3 regions of the Georhizobium profundi genome follow, and region 2 is predicted to be linked to each of the others. Evidence: predicted binding sites of a transcription regulator. Region 2 holds the regulator's gene; each other region holds the start of a gene.
The links. The regulator PhoB, encoded in region 2, activates phosphate uptake and scavenging genes when phosphate is short. The targets are predictions, from matches to a motif close to TGTCATNNANCTGTCAT.
Positions count from the first base shown of each region.

Region 1: a site for PhoB is predicted at 1,561-1,577, ahead of D5400_RS12245 (esterase-like activity of phytase family protein). Genes of this name have one in related genera too.
Region 3: a site for PhoB is predicted at 1,855-1,871, ahead of olsB (l-ornithine N(alpha)-acyltransferase). Genes of this name have one in related genera too.

Region 1 is NZ_CP032509.1:2,568,959-2,574,893, forward strand. It holds gene D5400_RS12240 (inorganic phosphate transporter) at 1-1,416, opposite strand, end outside; gene D5400_RS12245 (esterase-like activity of phytase family protein) at 1,638-3,839, shown strand; gene D5400_RS12250 (SDR family NAD(P)-dependent oxidoreductase) at 3,913-4,677, opposite strand; gene D5400_RS12255 (AraC family transcriptional regulator) at 4,779-5,723, shown strand; gene gpt (xanthine phosphoribosyltransferase) at 5,754-5,935, opposite strand, start outside.
Region 2 is NZ_CP032509.1:1,126,506-1,132,440, forward strand. It holds gene pstA (phosphate ABC transporter permease PstA) at 1-1,365, shown strand, start outside; gene pstB (phosphate ABC transporter ATP-binding protein PstB) at 1,362-2,243, shown strand; gene phoU (phosphate signaling complex protein PhoU) at 2,272-2,985, shown strand; gene phoB (phosphate regulon transcriptional regulator PhoB) at 3,002-3,685, shown strand; gene D5400_RS05280 (GcrA family cell cycle regulator) at 3,732-4,247, opposite strand; gene D5400_RS05285 (aspartate aminotransferase family protein) at 4,646-5,845, shown strand; gene argF (ornithine carbamoyltransferase) at 5,875-5,935, shown strand, end outside.
Region 3 is NZ_CP032509.1:16,808-22,742, forward strand. It holds gene nth (endonuclease III) at 1-424, opposite strand, end outside; gene D5400_RS00100 (DUF2244 domain-containing protein) at 423-917, shown strand; gene olsB (l-ornithine N(alpha)-acyltransferase) at 932-1,801, opposite strand; gene D5400_RS00110 (ATP-binding protein) at 1,907-3,724, opposite strand; gene D5400_RS00115 (NifU family protein) at 3,851-4,420, opposite strand; gene D5400_RS00120 (universal stress protein) at 4,632-5,126, opposite strand; gene trpS (tryptophan--tRNA ligase) at 5,193-5,935, opposite strand, start outside.

The DNA of each region.
Region 1 (5,935 bases), 1.4 Mb from region 2:
CTGCAGGCCGTGCTGACGGCGCACAAGCCGACGGCGTTCGCGCTTCTGGAAATTGGCGAGTGCCTCTTCCGGAGTCTTGTTGAGGCGGTCGGTGTTCAGGAAGAGCGAATAGGGCTGGACGGCCGGATTGCGCACGCCGCGGTTCGACGTCGCCTCGCGCAGGAAGCCGACGCCGAAGACGGCGCCGATGGCAATGTGCGTCGAGGACACGGGCAGTCCAAGCCAGGAAGCGATGAGAACGGTGGTTGCTGCGGCGAAGGCGACGCAATAGGCGCGGATCTCGTTCATCTTGGTGATCTTTTCACCGACGAGCCTGATCAGCCGCGGACCGAACAAAGCAAGGCCGAGCGCGATGCCGACCGCGCCGATCGCCAGCACCCACAGCGGAAGGGCGACAGCGGCGACATCGGTCGAGCCGCTGCCGGCTGCCGCAACGATCGCGGCGAGCGGCCCGACCGCATTGGCGACATCATTGGCGCCGTGGGCGAAGGACAAAAGCGCTGCCGCGAAGATCAAGGGCAGGCGGAAGAGACCGTTGATGCTCTTGGACCGGTTCTCCAGCCCGATCGACCGGCGCATCACCCACGGACGCGCCAGCATCCAGCTGATGACCGCGAAGACGGCGCCAAGCATCAGAACCTGGAGCGGGCTGGCACTCCAGATCCGGCTCAATCCCTTGATCGTGAGATACATCGCGAAGACTGCGGCCATGCCGGAGATGAGCACCGGCACCCAGATGCGGGCCGCTGCGATCTTGTCTTCCCGTTCCAGGATGGTCGCGTTGGCGAAAGCCAGCACGCCGGCGGCCATGACGCCGCCTAGCACCGGCGAGATGACCCAGCTCGCGACGATGGTCGCCAGCACTGGCCATGCGACGACGCTGAAGCCGGCCGCCGCGACGCCAGCTCCGATGACGCCGCCGACGACGGAGTGGGTCGTGGAAACGGGTGCTCCGAGATAGGTGGCGAGATTGATCCACAGGGCGGAGGAGAGCAGGGCGGCCGTCATCACGACGATGAAGTCCACCGTTTCGAGATGAACGGCTGGCAGCAGCAACTCGCTGGAGATGGTCTTGACGACATCGCCGCCCGCGAGCAACGCGCCGGCACTTTCGCACACGACCGCAATTGCGATCGCGCCGGCCATGGTGAGTGCCCGGCTGCCGACGGCCGGTCCCATATTGTTGGCAACGTCGTTCGCGCCAATGTTGAGCGCCATGTAACCGGCAATGACGGACGCGATGATGACGAGGTAGCTGAGCGGACCTTCGACGGCATAGAATGCCGCAACCACCATGGCGCCGAGCAGGAAGACGAGCGCGATCCCTGGAAAGGCCAGGCTTCTGGAGAGGTCTCCAGTCGCCGTTTCCAGGTTGACGACCTTGTTCAGGTCCTTGTCGAGTGCGCTCTTGGCCATGCTTGCCCGTTCATGACAGTTTTGTGACAGTGGGGGGCGCATAGCATCTGAAGGCCGGGGCGGGCACCCCCGACGGTCCGATCAACCACATTATTTGAGGGGCGCCTCTGCCGCCGCGCGCTTGCTGGTCACTTGCCCCCTCTCTGTCATCCCACTGTCATCGACACATTGCATGAGCAGGCACGGCGCGATCGACGCGCGATGTCCGATTGGAGGGGCTCATGACGACCACCAAACATTTTGCACTGACCTTGCTTGCAGGCACCCTGCTGACCACCACCGGTGCATGGGCGCAGGAAGCCATGAACTTCAACCGGATCGCGTCCTTCCCGGTCGTCGACAACAAGCCGGAAGGCGCCGACGTCAACGCGCCGTCTTCCGCCGAGATCATCACGGCCACCGAAGATGGCATGATGCTGATCTATTCCGATAGCCCGGCAGGTGGCATCGGCTTCATCGACATCACCGACGCCGCTGCGCCCGTTGCCGGCGGCTTCCTTGCCATGGACGGCGGTGAGCCTACCGCCGTTTCCGTTGCTGGCTCCAAGGTGCTGGTCGGCGTCAACACGACCGAAGACCTGACGCAGCCTTCGGGCTTCCTGGCTGTCGTCGATATTGCGACGCAGACGATGGAAGCGCAGTGCGATCTTGGCGGTCAGCCTGATTCCACCGCAGTATCACCGGACGGTACGTTCGCTGCGGTCGCCATCGAGAACCAGCGTGACGAGGACCTGAACGACGGCGTCATCCCGCAGATGCCTGCCGGGGACGTGAAGATCTTCCCGCTGACCGATGGCGTGCCGGATTGCGATGCAATGATCACGGTGGACCTGACGGGCCTCGCCGAAATTGCGCCGGAAGACCCGGAGCCAGAATTCGTCGACTTCAATGAAGCTAACGAACTTGCCGTGACGCTTCAGGAAAACAACCATATTGCGATCATCAACGCGGCCGATGGCACTGTGACTGCGCATTTTTCCGCTGGTGCGGTGGACCTGACAGGCATCGACACGGAAGACGATGGTGCGTTCGATTTCTCCGGCTCGGCGACGGCCGTGAAGCGCGAGCCCGATGCGATCCAGTGGCTGGACGATGACCGCTTCGCCATCGCCAACGAGGGTGACTACGAAGGGGGGTCGCGCGGCTTCACCATCATGAACAAGATGGGCGAAGTGCTCTATGAGAGCGGCAACAGCTTCGAGCACGAAGTGGCGCTCCTCGGCCACTATCCCGACGGTCGTTCGGACGCCAAGGGCATCGAGCCGGAGGGCATGGAAGTCGCCCGCTTCGGCGACGAAACGCTGATCCTGCCTTTGTCGGAGCGTGGTTCGGTCGTTGGCGTCTATCGCGACAACGGTGCAGATGCTGCGCCTGAGCTTCTGCAGATCCTGCCCTCGGGCATCTCGCCGGAAGGCATCGTTGCGATCCCTGAGCGCAACCTTTTCGCGGTCGCCAACGAAGTCGACCTTATCGAAGACGGTGGCGTGCGTGCGCATGTCATGATCTTCGAGCGCACCGAGGGTGCCGCCCAGTACCCGACGATCGTCTCCACGCGCGACGAGAATGAACTGCCGATCGCTTTCGGTGCGTTGTCGGGCCTCGCTGCCGATCCGTCCGAAGCCGGGCGCCTCTATGCTGTCAGCGATTCCGTGTTCGCTGCCCAGCCGCGCATGTATGTGATCGATGCCAGCGTGACGCCTGCTCAGATCACCGACGCCATCACGATCACCCGCGATGGCGAAACCGCGCAAAACATGGATCTGGAAGGCATCGTTGCAGACGGCGAGGGCGGCTTCTGGCTCGCCAATGAGGGCGATGCCGATGAGGGCATTCCGCATGCGATCTATCGTGTGAATGCCGAAGGCGCGATCCAGGAGGAAGTCCTCTTCCCTGAAGCACTGCTTGAGGGTGCCACGCGGTCCGGCGCCGAAGGCATCACGATGATCGACGGGACACTCTGGATCGCCATCCAGCGCGAGTGGGGCAACGATCCCGAAGGCATGGTGAAGCTGGTTTCCTATACGCCGGCTTCGGGCGAGTGGGCAGCCGTTCACTATCCGCTTGAAGCGAAGGGCGAGGGCTGGGTCGGCTTGTCCGAGATCACGCTGCACGGTGAGTATGTCTACATCGTCGAGCGCGATAACCAGATTGGTGCGGCAGCCGTGCTGAAGAAGCTCTATCGCGTACCGGTCGCCGAGCTTGCAGGCGCCGAACTTGGCGGTGAACTGCCTGTGGTCACTAAGGAAGAAGTCCACGACTTCCTTCCGGATCTTGCGGCTTACAACGGCTACATCGTCGACAAGGTCGAAGGCTTTGCCGTCGACGCCAGTGGGGAAGCCTTCGTCGTCACCGACAATGACGGCGTGGACGATTCCTCCGGCGAAACCTTCTTCTGGTCGATCGGCGCCGTTTCCGAGCTCTGAGCGTTTCTTCGGACAATCATGAAAGGCCGGGCTTTCGCCCGGCCTTTTTCGTTTGCGGCAGGTTCGGCCAGACCTAGATGTTCTGGCCGCCCGAGACCTCGATCCGCTGTCCCGTCATCCAGCCGAACTCCCCGACGAGCAGGCTCGACAGCGCGCCGCCGATGTCGTCGGGCAAACCGGCTCTGCCCATTGCGGTGGTTGCCGCGACCATTTCGTTGACATGGGCATTTTCGCGCACGACGCCGCCGCCGAAATCGGTTTCGATGGCGCCTGGTGCGATGGTGTTGACGGAGATCCGGCGTGCGCCCAGTTCCTTCGCGAGGTAACGCGTCAGCACCTCGATACCGCCCTTCATCGCAGCATAGGCGGAGTAGCCGGGGAGGGTGAAGCGGGCCAGCCCGCTGGAGACGTTCACAATCCGACCGCCGTCCTCGATCATCGGCAGAAGGTGCTGGGTCAGGAAGAAAACGCCCTTGAGATGGATGGCGACGAGGTGATCGAAATCCTCTTCCGTGGTCTCGGCGAACGGCTTGTGGATGCCCGTGCCCGCATTGTTGACGAGAAAATCGATCGTCTCCCGATCGAATGTCTGCCGCAGCGTCTGGCGCAGTTCGTCGCCGAAGGATGCGAATGTGTCCGTGCGCGTCGTATCAAGCTTGAGTGCTGCTGCGCGCACGCCCGCCTGCCGTGCTTCGGCAACGACGGCGTCGGCATCCTCGCGGTTGTTGTTATAGGTGACGACGAGGTCGACGCCCTTCTTGGCGAGATGCTCTGCGGTGTTGCGGCCAAGGCCACGGCTGCCGCCGGTAATCAGAGCGATCTTGGTCGTACTGGTCATGGGGAACTCCTTCCGAATAAACATGGCCTGTCTTAGCCGCTGGTTGCTTCAATGGCTTGACGGATAATCGGGATGTCTTGCCTATTCCTCCAGAAGTGTCGGTGCCAATATTTTCAAACGTCCTGCTGCAGGTCTATATTCGCCCTATGAAGAGCGAAAACATCATCGAAAAACTCCGGCCAGGTGTGATCGCCTATGCGGATGCCAACGGCGCAGGCGAGCAGCCGTTGATGACATCGATACCCGGCTTGAGCATCGTGCGAAGCCGGAAGGCGACCGACATCGAGCCGATGGTCTACCAGCCGCTCTTCTGCTTCGTGCTGCAGGGCGCGAAGGAGTCCGTCGTCGGCGACATGCGCGTGCGGTTCGCCGAAGGCCAGTCGCTCATCGTCGGTCTCGACCTGCCGGCTGAAAGCAGGGTTGTTCTGGCGAGCGAGGATAAGCCCTATCTCGCGATCGCCGTCGCGCTGGACGTTGCGATGATGCGCGAACTCGCGGTGCAGTCCGGCCTGAGGACCACGACAAACGGGTCGGTACAGGCGAACTGCGAAACGCTCCAGGTGGGGGTGCCGGATGCGGCTCTCGTCGATGCCATGGCCCGGCTCTTTGCACTGGTGGACCAGCCTGAGGCACCGATCCTGGCGCCGCTGGTCATCCGGGAAATTCATTACCGGGTGCTGAGCGCTGGCCATGCGGGCGTGCTTCGGATGCTGGCACGCGCCGATAGCCACATCAGCCGCATTGCGAGCGTCATCGCAACGATCAAGGATCGCTTCGACGAACCGCTGAAGATCGAGGACCTCGCGCATACGGCAGGCATGAGCATGTCGGCCTTTCACGAGCACTTCAAGGCCGTGACGCGAACGACGCCACTGCAGTTCCAGAAGAGGCTCAGGCTGATCGAGGCGAGACGCCTGATGTTCGCAGGCTCGCATTCCGTTACGCGGGCCGCGTTTGAGGTTGGCTACGAAAGTGCTTCGCAGTTCAGTCGCGAATACAGCCGCCATTTCGGGGTTGCGCCCAGCGACGACCGTGCTTTCGCTTAAGACAGTATCTGCCGACGATCGGCCGCCTGCTTAGCCTTTGTGATCCTTGGCGATGGGCTCGACATAGGAAAAGCCGAGATCCCACGGGAAATAGATCCAGGTGTCCTGGCTGACTTCGGTGACGAAGCTATCGACCAGTGGACGACCCTTTGGCTTGGCGTAGACGGTTGCAAAATGGGCCTTGGGCAGCATGGCGCGCACGATGGCAGCGG
Region 2 (5,935 bases):
AGCACAACGACAGCCAGTGCCGGCACTGCTGTTACCGCCGAAGAGCGGCGCCAGCGGGTCAAAAAGAGCCTCGGGGCACGGCACCGCAAGGAACGCCTCTTTCATGGCCTCGGCATTACTGCCGTCGTCCTGGCGCTTGGTTTCGTCGGCATTCTTTTCTACGACGTGCTGCAGCGCGGGCTCCCCGCGTTCCAGCAGGCGCAGGTCACGGTCGACGTCTATTTCGATCCCGAGATCATCGAGCTCGGCGAGCGGCCCGTTCAGGCTGCCGGTCAGTCTCCGGCCGATTACCGCGCAGCCTTGAATGCGTGGCTGCGTGACGCGGCTCTGGCCAACTGGAACCTCGTGCTGGAAACGTCAATCCGCAACATCGTGCCGGAATTCCAGGGCAGTGCGCGTGAAATCGCTGCCATCATCGACAGTTCGCAACGCTTCGTCATCCGCGATGCGTTCACGAACGATCCTTCCCTGCTTGGTCAGACCCGAGAGTTCGCACTTCTCGCCTCGGCCAATGCCGACAACTGGCTGAAGGGCACGATCGACCGGAGCCTGCCGGACGCCCGCCAACAGCTCTCTGCCGATGCGCGTGCGTTGGCAGACGACCTTCTGGAGCGCGGCGAGATCCGTTTCGCTTTTGCGTCGCACCTCTTCACCAATGTGGACTCCCGCTCGGCACCGGCCAGCGCGGGTCTCGCGGGCGCCTTCATGGGCTCGCTCTACATGATGCTGATCGTCATCGTGCTCGCCGTGCCAATCGGTGTCGCAAGCGCCGTCTATCTCGAAGAATTCGCGCCGAAGAACCGGCTGACCGATGTGATCGAGATCACGATCAACAATCTGGCGGCGGTGCCTTCCATCGTGTTCGGTCTGCTGGGTGCGGCGGTCTTCATCAACTATTTCCGCCTGCCGCTTTCCGCGCCGCTCGTCGGTGGTCTCGTCCTGACGCTGATGACGCTGCCGACGATCATCATTGCCACGCGTTCATCGCTGCGCGCAGTGCCGCCTTCTCTTCGCCAGGCGGCCCTCGGTCTCGGCGCATCGCGCACGCAGATGGTCTTCCATCACGTGCTGCCGATCACCTATCCGGGCATCCTGACTGCCGCCATCATCGGTGTCGCTCAGGCGCTCGGGGAAACTGCTCCTCTGCTGCTCATCGGCATGAACGCCTTCGTCGCCAATATTCCGAGCAGTCCCATGGACCAGGCGTCGGCCTTGCCGGTGCAGATCTATCTCTGGCAGGGCAACGAAAACCGTAATTTCTTCGAAGCGCGTACTTCTGCCGCCATCATCGTGCTACTCGGCCTGATGCTGAGCCTCAATGCGATCGCAATCTTCCTTCGGTCGCGACTGGAGAAACGCAAGTGACGTCAGATAGCACCATCACCAAGGATCCCGTCATGGCCTCTGGAATGAACTTTCCACATGCGGAGCTCACCCCGAACGCAGAGCAGGCCAGCGACCACGGCGCAGCCGAGCTTGCCCAGCGCAGCGTTCGCGTGCGCGCCAGCGACGTGTCCGTCTTCTATGGCGCCAAGCAGGCGTTGTTCGACGTGTCGGTCGATATTCCTGACCGCGCCGTTACGGCCTTCATCGGCCCATCGGGCTGCGGCAAGTCCACGTTCCTGCGCTGCATCAACCGCATGAACGATACGATCGAAGGCGCGCGCGTCGGCGGCAAGATCGAACTCGACGGCGAGGACATCTACGATCCCTCGCTGGACGTCGTCGAACTACGTGCCCGCGTCGGCATGGTGTTTCAGAAGCCCAATCCTTTTCCGAAATCGATTTTCGAAAACGTCGCCTACGGTCCGCGAATCCACGGTCTCATCCGCACTAAGGCTGATGCGGAAGAAGTCGTCGTGTCGAGCTTGCGCAAGGCAGGGCTCTTCAACGAGGTCAAGGATCGTCTTCACGAGCCGGGCACCGGCCTCTCGGGCGGCCAGCAGCAGCGCCTCTGCATCGCGCGCGCCATCGCGGTCGGTCCGGAAGTCATTTTGATGGACGAGCCGTGTTCGGCGCTCGACCCGATCGCAACGGCCATCATCGAAGAGCTGATCGACGAACTGCGCGAGAACTACACGATCATCATCGTGACGCACTCGATGCAGCAGGCGGCGCGCGTTTCGCAGAAGACGGCGTTCTTCCATCTCGGCAATCTCGTGGAGGAAGGTCCGACCGACAAGATCTTCACGAACCCGGAAGACAAGCGCACCCAGGATTACATTACCGGCCGGTTCGGCTGACCAACCGGCTGTGGCCACGGAGAGAACAATGAGCGATCCGCATATCGTCTCGTCCTTCGACGAAGAGCTGAAATATCTGATGCGCCGGGTCTCGGAGATGGGCGGCATCGCGGAACGCATGGTGGGCGACGCCGTCGCCGCGCTGGTGGCTTCCGATGCGGGGAGCGCCCAGCGGATCATCGCCGAGGACATCATTCTCGACGATGCCGAACGCGACATCAACGAGCGTGCCATCGTCGTCATCGCCAAGCGTCAGCCCATGGCACACGATCTGCGCGAAGTGATGGGCGCGATCCGCATCGCGGCTGACCTCGAGCGCGTCGGCGATATGGGAAAGAATATCGCCAAGCGCGTGGTCGCCGTCCAGGGCACGGCCCAGCCGAAGCAACTGGTGCGGGGGCTCGAGCACCTCTCCGAACTCGCTTTGACGCAGCTGAAGGAAGTGCTCGATGCCTATTCGACGCGCTCCGCCGTTGCGGCGAACCAGGTGCGCCAGCGCGACGACGAAATCGACGCAATGTACACGTCGTTGTTCCGTGAGTTGCTGACCTACATGATGGAAGATCCGCGCAACATTTCGGCCTGCACGCATCTACTGTTCTGCGCCAAGAACATCGAGCGCATCGGCGATCATGCAACCAACATCGCCGAGACGATCTACTATATGGCGACCGGCGACCGGCTGCTCGGCGAACGGCCGCGCGGCGACAAGACTGCGACGGTGATGGCCAGCGGCCACTGACGGAGACGATGGGAAGATGCTGCCAAAGATAACGGTCGTCGAGGACGAAGAAGCGCTGAGCGTGCTCCTGCGTTACAATCTGGAAGCCGAAGGCTACAAGGTCGACACTGTTCTTCGCGGCGACGAGGCCGAGATCCAGCTGAAAGAGCGTGTTCCGGACCTGCTCATCCTGGACTGGATGCTTCCAGGCGTCTCTGGCATCGAGCTCTGCCGCCGGCTGCGCGCGCGGCCTGAAACCGAACGCTTGCCGATCATCATGCTGACGGCGCGTGCTGAAGAGAGCGAGCGCATTCGCGGTCTCGCGACCGGTGCCGACGACTATGTGGTGAAGCCGTTTTCGACGCCTGAACTGATGGCGCGTGTTCGCGCCATGCTGCGTCGCGCCAAGCCCGAGGTCATCTCTTCGGTGCTGCAGAGCGGCGACATCACGCTCGATCGCGAAACGCACCGCGTCCACCGCAAGGGGCGCGAGATCCGGCTTGGACCGACAGAATTCAAGCTACTGGAATTTCTGATGTCGTCGCCTGGTCGCGTCTATTCGCGCGCGCAACTGCTCGATGGCGTGTGGGGCCATGACATCTATGTCGACGAGCGCACGGTGGATGTCCATGTCGGCCGGCTGCGCAAGGCGATCAATCTCGCCAACATGCGTGATGTCATCCGCACGGTGCGGGGCGCCGGCTACGCGCTGGAAGGCTGAGCGCCTTCTTCATTCTCAGCTTGAATTTGACGACGACGGCGCGCGATCAGCGCGCCCGGCGCCTTTCGCCCGAGACCTGGAAGGCGAGACGCGCGTGGTATTTGCAGTAGGGCGTGTTCTCGCCTGAATCGTGGCCGCAGAAGTGGAAGTCTTCGTGCATCGGGTCGCCAACCGGCCACTTGCATGTGCGCTCAGTCAGGTCGACCAGCGCCAAGCGCTTGGCGATCGGCACGACGACATCGCTGACGGGACGTGTCTGCGGCGCTGCTTCCATGGCGACATCTTCACGCACCGCGGCGGCTGCGCCACCTCGGGAAATCGTGCGCGGTGCTGCAGGGCGGGCGTTGAAGTTGGAGGCCGGGCGCGGAGCCGGTGCCGGGCGTTTTGCGCGCGGAGCAGGGGTGCCTCCGGACTTTGCGCGTCCCGGCAGGTTCAGCCGATGTACTTTGCCGATGACAGCATTTCGTGTCACGCCACCCAATTGTGCGGCAATCTGGCTCGCGCTGAGGCCGTCGGCCCACAATTTGGTAAGTTTTTCGACGCGCTCATCGGTCCAATTCATGGCCGCAACTCCAGTTTCGATATAGGGCGCAGCAGAATCCCTCGGCGCTGGCCCGAAGTATCAACGGAACCGCGTCGCCTTAATACTGTGTGATGACTAGGTCCGCCGCATGCAGTCTAGTGCTGTTATTTCAACTTAATGGTCGGCAGACTCCGTGACAAGAGTCCCGGGAATCGGCCGATTCGCTTTTTTGAGTTTTCCCCAACTTGGGGCTTTTTAGGCGAATTGCGTGGTAGCCGGCACAAGGGGCGTTTTCTTGACAGCGCCGGGCGAAATGAAGATAGTGCGTCGGGCCGCCGCAGGGCGGCTTTTCAATTTTCAGGCCGCAGTCCTTGAGGTTTGCGACGCGAACCGTCCGACCCTTTTGCGGTGTGGCCTTGAGTGGGAGTTTGCGCCAGATGGCACCGGCGTCGCCGCTTTTCGAGACTTACAACCGCGCTCCGCTCCGCTTCGAGCGTGGCGATGGTGTCTGGCTGACGAGCGAGGATGGCAAGCGATATCTGGATTTCGCCGCTGGCATCGCCGTGAACTCGCTCGGGCATTCCCATCCGCATCTCGTCGCCGCGCTCAAGGAGCAGGCCGACAAATTGTGGCACCTGTCCAATCTCTATGAGATTCCCGGGCAGGAGCGGCTTGCGCGCCGCCTGACGGAGGCGACCTTCGCGGATCGCGCCTTCTTCACCAATTCCGGTGCCGAAGCGCTGGAGTGTGCGATCAAGACCGCACGCCGTTATCATCATGCGCGCGGGCAGGGCGAGCGGTTCCGCATCGTCACCTTCGAAGGGGCATTCCACGGGCGGACGCTCGCGACGATCGCTGCCGGTGGCCAGCCCAAATATCTCGAAGGCTTCGGGCCCAAGGTCGAGGGTTTCGACCAGGTACCGTTCGACGATTGGGCCGCACTCGAAGCCGCTGTCACCGAGGATACGGCCGCGATTCTGATCGAGCCCGTGCAGGGCGAGGGCGGTGTTCGGCCGGTTCCCGACGAACGGCTGCGCCAACTGAGGGCTCTGTGCGACGAGACCGGTACGCTGCTGATCTTCGACGAAGTGCAGTCGGGCGTCGGTCGCACGGGCAAGCTCTTCGCGCATGAATGGTCGGGCATTTCGCCGGACATCATGGCGGTCGCCAAAGGCATCGGTGGAGGGTTCCCGCTCGGCGTCTGTCTCGCAACGTCCGAAGCGGCCGCGGGAATGGTGCCCGGCACGCACGGCACGACCTATGGCGGCAATCCGCTCGCCATGGCCGTCGGCAACGCCGTTCTCGACGTCATCCTGGCGGATGGCTTCCTGGAGCATGTGCGCGACCTGTCGCTGGTGGCAAAGCAGGGCCTCGAGGCGATCAAGGATCGCTATCCCGATGTCGTCGCCGAAATCCGCGGGCGCGGCCTGATGCTCGGGTTGAAGACCGTCGTGCCGAACACGGAGATGGTGGCTGGCCTTCGCGCGCATCACATGCTTTCGGTACCGGCAGGCGACAACGTCGTTCGCCTTCTGCCGCCGCTCACGATCACGGCCGAGGAAATGCGCGAAGGGCTGTCGCGCATCGACATGGTCGCCTCTGAACTTTCTTCATCCAAACAGGCAATTTCCGCCTGAGAGCAGGCCGGGGCACGGGGATCATCACCATGGGCGCCAACGGCACGCCACGTCATTTCATCGATCTATCGACCACCACGGCAGACGATC
Region 3 (5,935 bases), 1.1 Mb from region 2:
CCCGCGTCATCGGCACCTCGCCGCCGAAGTCGTCGACGAGCTTCTGGCTGAGCGCGATGACGTTCTTCGCCTTGTTGCGGAATAGCCCGATCGTCTTGATGTAGTCGCGGACCGTGTCTTCACCGAGTGCCAGCATCTTCTGCGGCGTGTCGGCCACCTTGAAGAGCGCCCGCGTCGCCTTGTTCACGCCGGCATCGGTCGCCTGCGCGGAGAGCGCCACGGCAACGACCAGCGTGAACGGGTTCACGTGCTCCAGTTCGCCCTTCGGCTCGGGCCGCTGCAGCTGGAAGCGCCGGAACATCTCCTCCAGCTCCACCTTGGTGTAGCGGCTGCGCCGCGTCGGTTTGCGGGGACTGCGGCTCGCGATTATTTGTCCGGCGGGGGTCTTGGGCTTTTGCATCCGGCCTCTATAATCTGCGTCCATGAGCCAAGGCAACGCGGCCGATGCCGCACCCGACACACCGGTCTTCGAGGCCCTTTTGACCCCGCACCGGTCGCTCGGTCGCGGCGGCTTCATCGTCTTGATGACGCTGACTTCGGCTCTCTTCATCGCCCACGGGATCGTGTTCCTGATCGCCGGGGCGTGGCCGATCTTTCTGTTTTTCGGGCTGGATCTCGCGCTGCTCTACGGCGCGTTCTGGCTGAATTACCGCTCGGCGCGCGCGCGTGAAATCGTCAGCGTATCGCGAACACTGCTCACGGTCCGCAAGATCGCGCCGTCGGGCCGCAGCGCCGAACACCGGTTCAATCCGTTCTGGGCGCGCTTCCATGTGGCCCGGCATGAGGAGATCGGCATTACGGGGATGGCCGTGGAAGGCGAAGGCCGGCGCACCGATGTCGGCTCGTTTCTCAATCCCGACGATCGCGAAAGCTTCGCCCACGCCTTTTCAGGCGCGCTCGCTTCGGTGAAACGCTGAACGAACCGGCCTGATCAGCCGCAGAAGCGGCTGGCATCGGCGCGGTAGTAGTTCACATAGCGCGGGCTGATCGCGGCGCGCGGGAGCACCACCATCACATCCGTCGTGCCGAAGGCGCGATCGATCACGGCACCGTCGCCGAAGCGGGCGCCAAGCCTCAGATAGCCCTTCACCAGCGGCGGCAGGGCTGCAAGCGCCTCGCGGGGGCGGATCGCTTCGACGGGCATCAGATCCATCTTGCGGTAAAGCTCCGGCAGCGCCGACACGGCCCACTCGCCTTGCGCGGCCGCGGAGTGGTGCAGGAACGACAGGGCGAGCGCATGGGCTTCTGGCCGGCAGCCGCCGAAGGATGCGCAACCGAACATCACGTCGATGCCGTGCTCCAGCGCATAGGCCCAGATGCCCTGCCACAGCAGTTCAACGGTGCGCTTGGTGCGGTAGGGCGGCAGCACGCAGGAGCGGCCGAGCTCGAGAAACCGCTTCTGCGGGTGGCGCGCGATCATGTCCGCAACGCCGAATTCCGAGGTGGAGTAGAAGCCGTGATGGGACTTCGCCACGCTCTGGCGCAGTAGCCGGTAGGTGCCGACGATCTGGTCTTCGGCGTCGCCGCCAAGGCTGGTGTCCAGCACCAGCAGGTGATCGCAATAGGTGTCGAAACTGTCGACATCGTAGCCCGTCGATGCGGAAGCCGGCGTCATTCGGGCGCCGAACTCTTCCACGAAGACGTTGTGGCGCACGCGCTGCGCGGCACGGACCTCAGAAGGCCCTGCTGCAAGGCGGGTGACCAGCGTGCCGATGCGGCCGAGGATGGCGCTGTCGGCGACGACATGGGGCGGGATCATCCGGCTCTGGCTGGCGGCAAGCTGTCCGAGCTCAATGGTCATGGGAATCATCCAAAAAAGGCAACCGTTTCTGCACCGCCTTTAAACATGACTGTGCAACAGAGCAGTGACAAGGTCGGCGGGCGGATGAAACCCCAAGCTGCGGCTTCAGGACGCGATGCGCGCGATCAACCGCAACAGGCTCGTCGGATCGATCGGTTTTTCGAGATAGAGATCCGCCCCGATGAGAAGCGTCGACTCGCGCGTCTCATTTTGCCCGTCAGCGCTGAGCACAACAACAGGGATATGCGGCAAGCGCCTGGACCGCTGCGTGGCGCGGATCTCGCTGATCGCCGTTGCACCATCCATCACCGGCATGGCGAGATCGGTGATGAGCAGATCATGCGCGCAGGCGCCGGTGATCGGATCGAATGTTTGCTCGATCAGTTGCTGCCCGTTCTCGACGAGGACCACGGAGTGCCCCTCCTTGCGCAGGACATTGGTGATGAGCAGCGCATTCACCGGATTGTCCTCGGCAACGAGAATGTTCAGCGAGCGCGTCATCCCGTCAAGTACGATGAGGCGATCGCCATCGGGATGGGGCGCGTGATCGGGCAGCGCACGAAACTCCCCGCGCAGAACCGACACGAGGCTCTTGAGACGGATCGGCGCAATCAACCAGCTGTCGAAGCCGCGCTCGGTCAGACGCTGCAGTGCCTCGCGCTCGATGGGCCGAACGAGAAGCGTGCGCCGTGGGCCACCACTTTCGAAAAGCGGCAGTCCGGCGATAGATCCGCGGGCACGGTCCAGGATCCGTGCATCGACAATGACGTCGGTGATTTCTTCATCGGCGCAGAATGCCGCAAGATCGCCGCTGGGCGTCGCCACGTGCCAGCTGCGGCCCCCTTCCGCTGCGATGCGCTTGACCAGCGCATCCGCCGTCTGGCCGCGCGGCACGAGCAGCAGCACGCGGTTTCCGGCAAGCGCCGGCTGCTTGGCGAAGTGATCGATGCCCGAGGGCGACAGCGCCTCGGCGAGCGGCAGGGTCACGATGAACCGGCTTCCGTGCCCGGTCAGGCTCTCGACCGTGATGGTGCCACCCAACGCCTTGACGATGCGGTTGGAGATGGACAGCCCCAGGCCGACGCCACCATGGGTGCGCGTCTTGCCGCCATTCGCCTGCTCGAATTCCTCGAAGATGCGTTGCTGATCGCCACGCGCCAGGCCCGGGCCGGTGTCGGCAAAGGTCAGCACGAGATTGTCGTTGACGCGTGCCACCTCGAGCATGACGCCGCCTGCGTCGGTGAACTTGATGGCGTTGCCGAGGAGATTGAAGACCACCTGACGGAGGCGGTTGTGGTCGGTCGCGACCATCGTCGGCGTGCCGGCGCCGATCGCTGCAGCGATATCGATGCCCTTTTCGTGGGCCCGGGGCGCCATCAGTTCGATTGCGTCTTCGATCAGATGGTGCAGATCGCCCGTCTCGCGCCTCGGTTCGAACTTGCCGGCCTCGATGGCCGAGAAGTCCAGAAGATCCGCCACGAGGTCGAACAGCGCGGTGGCAGAGCGGCGCACGGCTTCGACATAGCTTTCCTGTTCGGCGGAAAGCTGCGTGCGCTCGAGCAGATGCGTCATGCCGAGAATGCCGTTCAGCGGCGTGCGCACTTCGTGGCTCACCATCGCGAGGAAGCGCGATTTGGCGCGGCTCGCCTCTTCCGCCTTGCGGCGGGCTTCGACCAGTTCGGCGGGTAGCGCTGCCGGTTTCTGATCGGGAACGACAGGTCGCCCTGTGCCGCTCGAAACGAAAGCGATCGCAGCCGCACCGGTCAGGCCCACCATGAGAAAGGGCATGCTGGCCGGAGCGATGAAGGACACGATGGTCGCGACGAGGAGGCCGGCAAGCACGATGCCGGCCTGGGGCTGGTCTGAAAGCCGTTGGCGAAAAGTACGAAACCACCCACCGGAGGCCGGTTGGGGTGCCTGCAAGGGTCTCAAGACCCGTGAACGTTCGCTGTCAGGGACAAAGGCCATGAGAGCGAGACTAGCAGCCTCGCCCTAGGGAAGATTTGAAACCTTCCGTAAGATTTTAGGGAGATCGTGAGGCTATGCGCCTCAGACCGCCTCGACTTCCCGAACTTCGGGAATGAAGTGCTTCAGAAGGTTCTGGATGCCGTGCTTCAGGGTCGCCGTGGAGGACGGGCAACCGGCGCAGGCGCCCTTCATGTTCAGGAAGACCGTGCCTTCCTTGAAGCCGCGGAAGGTGATGTCGCCGCCATCCTGTGCGACTGCCGGACGGACGCGCGTTTCCAGGAGTTCCTTGATCGTCGCAACGATCGTTTCGTCCTCATCGTCGAAGAACTCGCCGTCGTCGGTCGCATTGCCGCCGATGCTGGCCGCTGCCATCACCGGCTGTCCGGCCATGAAGTGTTCCATGATCGTACCGAGCACGGCGGGCTTGAGGTGCTGCCAGTCGAGCGCATCGGACTTCGTGATGGTGACGAAGTCATAGCCGAAGAAGACACCTTCGACGCCAGCGATCGCGAAGAGCTTGCCCGCAAGCGGGGACGTTTCGGCGGCAGAAGCGGCATCGCGGAAATCCGCCGTGCCCTGCTGCATCACGACCTTGCCCGGCAGAAACTTCAGCGTCGCCGGGTTAGGGGTGGCTTCGGTCTGGATGAACATGTTCATTACTCCCTGTAAACCGGGCTTACCGATCGGAGCGCCAAGCGCGCTGCTTATTTCTCGCGTTTCCGGACGGTGAACCGGTATCCACGGCTCCTGGAAACGCTGCTAGTTTGGAATCTTTCCAAAGAAGATATGGCTTTCCGCGGCCGCGATCAAGCGACCGCTTTGCGATAGTTGACCACATTTGGAAAGTTTGATGCGCCCCGGCTCAGCTCAGCGCATCGATGTCATCGTCGGAAAGATCGCTCGGGATGACGGTGACCGGCACCGGGAAGGCGCCCGCGCCCCGTCCGCCGATCGCAGACACCAGTGGACCGGGGCCATCCTTTGCCGAGCCCGCCGCAAGAACCAGGATGGCGATGTCCTTGTCTTCCTCGATGAGAGCGTTGATCTCGTCGCGCGTCGATCCTTCGCGCACGACGGTTTCGGCGTCGATGCCGATCGTTTCGCGCACGCGGCCGGCAGATTTGGCAAGAAGGCTTTCGGCTTCCTCGAACGCTTCGGCCCGCATGATTTCCTCGACGCCGAGCCAGTGCTGGAAATCGGCCGGCTCCACCACGAACAGCAGCACGAGGCCGCCGCCGGAGTTCTTGGCGCGCATGGCCGCGTAGCGCACGGCACGTTCGCATTCGGGGGTGTCATCCAGCACCGCCATGAATTTGCGGCGGTGCCCTTCTTCGCGCGATAGTCGTCTTGATACCATGGCGCGGACATTGCCACCGCGCCCATGCCCCCGCAAGAGACATTGTGAGCGGCTGCTTTGCCCCGCTCAGAGGAAGCCGATAATGTCCTTGACGTCTGCCATCGTCTCATCCGCGATGACACGCGCCTTGGCGGCGCCTTTTGCAAGAACCGCGTCGATATGGCCGGGATCGTCCATCAGGCGGCGCATTTCACCGTTCATCGGCGCCACCTTCTCGACAGCAAGATCGGCAAGTGCCGGCTTGAATTCGGAGAACTGACGGCCACCGAATTCGGCGATCACGCTCGCCCGGCTCGTCTCGGCCAAGGCGGCATAGAGCGTGACGAGGTTCTCGGCCTCCGGGCGGCCGGCGAGGCCCTCGACCTCGGACGGCAAGGCGTCTGGATCGGTCTTTGCCTTGCGGATCTTCTTCAGGATCGTGTCGGCATCGTCGGTCAGGTTGATGCGCGATAGGTCGGACGGATCCGACTTCGACATCTTCTTGGTTCCGTCACGCAGCGACATGACGCGCGGTGCCGGGCCTTCGATCAGCGGCTCGGTCAGCGGGAAATAGGCGTCGATGCGCTCTTCGCCGACGATGGTTTCGACGGCACGGCCGCTCGAGGCGATCTTGCCGGAAAAGTCGATGTTGAACTTCATCGCGATATCGCGGGTCAGCTCAAGGTGCTGCTTCTGGTCGTCGCCGACCGGCACGTGGGTTGCGCGGTAAAGCAGAATGTCGGCAGCCATCAGCGACGGATAGGCAAGCAGGCCGAGCGAGGCGTTCTCGCGGTCCTTGCCGGCCTTGTCCTTGAACTGCGTCATGCGGT